DNA from 2 places in the Paraliobacillus sediminis genome. Region 2 is predicted to be linked to the other one. Evidence: riboswitches for the same ligand, from Rfam matches in the RefSeq annotation. Region 2 holds a riboswitch; the other holds the start of a gene.
The links. A riboswitch is a leader RNA that binds a small molecule or an ion and turns the genes downstream of it on or off. The one in region 2 is predicted to bind thiamine pyrophosphate.
Positions count from the first base shown of each region.

Region 1: another riboswitch for thiamine pyrophosphate. It lies ahead of tenA (thiaminase II); the one in region 2 lies ahead of thiW (energy coupling factor transporter S component ThiW).

Region 1 covers NZ_QJSI01000003.1:600,520-602,728, reverse strand. The annotation lists gene D2K60_RS15650 (DUF3231 family protein) at 1-209, shown strand, start outside; gene tenA (thiaminase II) at 404-1,078, opposite strand; TPP riboswitch at 1,164-1,272, opposite strand; gene cydC (thiol reductant ABC exporter subunit CydC) at 1,328-2,209, opposite strand, start outside.
Region 2 covers NZ_QJSI01000001.1:423,338-425,546, forward strand. The annotation lists gene D2K60_RS01885 (NUDIX hydrolase) at 135-605, shown strand; gene thiW (energy coupling factor transporter S component ThiW) at 660-1,157, opposite strand; TPP riboswitch at 1,238-1,353, opposite strand; gene D2K60_RS01895 (ring-cleaving dioxygenase) at 1,527-2,209, shown strand, end outside.

The DNA of each region.
Region 1 (2,209 bases), on a different contig from region 2:
TTAGTGCAGTTGTTTCTGCAAATATTTCAGCAGGATTAATTGCTTGCAGTACAATCATTGGACAGTCTCTACGCGAAGATATTGCAATGCTATTTGGACAGTTCCATATGAATAAAGCACAAGCTGGAGCAAAGGCGCTCCGACTGAATAAAGACAAAGGATGGATCATACTCCCTCCAATGCAAGCGAAAATTCCAAATAAAGAATAGCAAAAAAAGCACTAGAATTCTAGTGCTTTTTTATTTTAGCTACTTTGTAATTCGAATGGTGTTTAATACAAAAAATGCGGATTAGCAACTCACCTTACGTCTCAATTCTATCACTTCCGCCGAATTATAACTTAAGTCCATATATTAAAAAGCAATTACTGTCTGCGTAAAGTACTTTTAGCCTTAATACCAGCTTATTTCATCTCTTCTAGTGGCCATTTTTCTAATTTATAAGCCATGTTCCAAAATAAATATTCGTATTGACTGCTAATTAAGAAGTGTTCTTTCATTCGTTCTCGATCAGATGAGGTTACAGTTTCAGCTAATTGATCTAACCTATCAATTTGTTCCTCTACTAACGTGCGGAACCAATCAGATCCGTATGCTTTAATCCATTCTTGATAAATGGGCTCGTCTGGTGTTTTGTTCTTTAACTGTTCTCCAACTTCATAATAAACCCAGTAGCAAGGTAATATTGCTGCAATCACATCACCGAGATGACCTTGGTAAGCAGCACGATACATATGAGAACTATAAGCGTAAGCGGTTGGAGCAGGTTTAAATGCTTTTTGTTCTGCATCCGTAATATCTAATAATTTAGAAAAAGTACGATGCAAATCTAATTCTGCTTGATAGGTTCCTTGCGCATGTGACGCCATACTATTTGTTGTCTCTAAACCCTCCGCCTTTGCAGCACCAAGTGCCTGAACACGGGCGAATTGTGCTAAATAATAAGAGTCCTGCATGACATAATAACGAAAGTTCTCTATAGGTAATGTGCCATCACCAATCCCCTTAACAAAAGGGTGATTAAAACTAGCCTGCCAAACTGGATCTGCTTCCTTTCGAATACGTTCTGAAAATTTCATCGTTACTTCCTCCTTTATCTGCATAAAAAACCACCTTCTCTGATTAAAAGAAAGTGGTGGCATGATAAAGTAATCGAAAGAAAGACTTTATTTCCATCCACTTCCCTCCGCTAGTTTGAACTAGATCAGGTTCTAAGAGTCTTGAAGTATCACTTCAATCTCAGTCTTTATAAAAGACTCCTCTAGTGGTTTTTCGTGCTATTTGGTTCTGTTTATAGAATAACATCTAGGGAGATAATGTCAATGCTATTAAAGTAAACTTTCTTCGAGTGTTTTCATTTGATAAAAGTAACCTTGCTTTTGCATTAATACTGTATAAGATCCAGATTCAATAATCTCACCATGATCCATGACAATAATTTGGTCCATTTTTTCTAAACCATTTAAACGGTGACTAACTAACAGTAACGTATCTGTTTGCGCTTGTTCAAAAAGCTGTTTGTGAATCATTCGTTCTGTTTGCGCATCAAGAGATGACGTTGGTTCATCTAAAATCCACAAATGACCCTGTTTTAAGATTGCTCTAGCAATTGCCAGACGTTGTTTTTCGCCACCAGAAAGATTTTCACCGTTTTCTGATACATGATCATCAAGCGAAAAGTCTTCAAGTTGCACCTTTACTAATGCATCATTTAATATAAAATCATCTAATGCAGCATCAGCAAGCAATAAGTTTTCACGAATTGTTCCATAAAAGAAATGATTTTCTTGTAAAACAACTATTGCTTTTTCCCATAATGCACTTCCTGAAACAGTTGAAATATCATGATCATTCCAATAAATAGTGCCCGTCTGAATTTGTTGTAGCTTTAAAACCAATTGCAGTAAAGTTGATTTTCCTGATCCACTAGCTCCAACAATTGCTGTTTTCGAACCTGCTGGAATTTCTAAACTAAGAGAAGGAATGGTTGTACGCCAATCTCCCATATACGTGAAGGTGATATTTTGAAATTTAATTGCTGGTGCCCTGCTTTCAACCTGATGACTGATAATCTCTACTGCGTTCACTTGAATATCCGGATCCTCCACCACATTATATAAACGACTTGATGCGTCCCGGCTTTCTTGCATATAAATCGGGAAAACAGCCATAGGAGCTGCAGGTTCAAAAACGGTTAGAGAGATCATCAC
Region 2 (2,209 bases):
GTTTATAGTTGTTTCGTAATAAACGACAATCTTTTAGAAAGTAGTTTTTAAAAAAACTGTCAACGATTCGCGCGTATGTTTTTGTGAGAAAGTTGTGTTTTAAATCAAATAAATGTTCGAAGGGAGAGGTGACGATGGATTATATTAGTTATGTTCGATCAATGGTAGGACAGCAACCAATTATTATGGTTGTAAGTGGTGCGATAATCTTTGATGAGCAAAGACGTGTTTTGCTCCATTTACGTGCGGATACTCAAACATGGGGATTCCCCGGTGGTTATATGGAATTAGGTGAATCGGTAAAGGAAACCGCAAGAAGAGAGGTTTTCGAAGAGACAGGTTTAAAGATAGGCACGTTAGAGTTGTTTAGTATTTATTCTGGTGAAGGTAATCAAAAAACATTAGCTAATGGTGATCAAGTGTCACTTGTACAGCATTGGTTTACATGCGAAGACTTCACAGGAGAGTTAATCAAAGAAAACGAAGAAACATTAGATACAGCATTTTTTTCATTAGACAAATTGCCTGAAAACTTGTTTCTAAGCCAAATGAAGGTAATAAATGATCTACAGTCAACTGCTAGTAAACCGATAGTTAGAGATTAGTGATAAAAGGGTTTCCGCTGGCTAAAGAAACCCTTTAACACGAATCAATAAGAATTAAGATTGTATATTATTTGGGACAAGTGTATGCTGTTTTATTCTCGATAAAACAAATACCCCAAGTATTGCTCCTGTACAACTACTAACGATAAAGCCTGGCACAAATGCTAATGCTCCCGCAGACTGTCCTAACACAATATTAGCAATAGGAACAGATAGTAGCGATCCAATTACACCAGTACCAATTATTTCTCCAGTTGCTGCTAGTGCCTTTTTCTTTGTCCAACGATAGAAGTAACCAGCGAACAACGCCCCAATCATTCCGCCTGGAAAAGCTAATATCGTACCTAACCCTAATAAATTACGCAGTAAGCCGATTACAAAAGCAATAATTACAGCTGGAATGGGTCCTAGTATGACTGCAGCCATAACATTGACAGCGTGCTGTACGGGATAAGCTTTGGCAATTCCGGTTGGAAACCATAATAGTTGTGCCCCTACCGTACCAATTGCCACAAATAATGCCATCGTGGTTAATAATCTCGTTCTATTCATTCAAAATTCCCCCTATTAAAAAAATATTCAAAATAAAAAGCCAGCTCCTCAAAAAAAGGACCTGACAGTATCTACGAATGTAAACGATTCGGCTACTTCCCTCCGCTAGTACGAACTAGATTAGGTCCAAAAGGGTTAAAAAGCTTAATCGCGCTTTTCTCTCAGCCTATGCATATAGGCACCCCTAGTAGTTAATATGAAGTTATTAGTTAAAGCATAGCATAAGAGGATTGGAACATAAAGGGAAATTAAATAATATCATCACAAACATTTATCTTGAATTCGAGATAAAAAACGTATATAATTAAAATATAGTCAAATAGTAAGCTATCGTTAGTTTTAGAAAGATGATCTTAAGGAGTGATTGAAATGGAATTAAAGGGAATTCACCATGTTTCTGCCATTACAGCAATAGCTAAAAATAATTATGATTTTTATACGAATATACTAGGAATGAGACTTGTTAAAAAGTCTGTTAATCAAGATGACACAAGTATGTATCACTTGTTTTATGCGGACGAAGTTGGTAATCCAGGAACAGATTTAACCTTTTTTGAAATTGTACGTGCTGGTCACACATATCAAGGGAATAATAGCATTTCACTAACTTCCTTACGCGTTCCTACTGATAGGGCATTAGTTTATTGGGAAGAACGTTTTAAAGAAAAAGCTGTGACATATCAGCCAATTGCTGAACAATTTGGTCGTAATGTATTGTTTTTTCAGGATCCTGAAGGACAAAGGTTAGTGCTTGTTTCTGATGAACGAAATAAAGGAGTTGCAGCTGGTGTCCCTTGGGATAAAAGTCCCGTGCCAAAGGAATTTGGCATTACTGGTTTAGGACCAGTTAAATTAACTGTACCTGAGCTAGGTCCTACTACGCGAGTGTTAACTGATATACTAAACTTTCGATATAAAGGAAGTTATCCAGCTTATGTGGACGGCCAACCTGAAATAGAGGTCTACGAAACAGGTGAAGGTGGTACTGGTGCAGAAGTTCATATCGAGACGCGAACTGACTTATCACGTGAACGACCTGGTCGAGGTAGTGT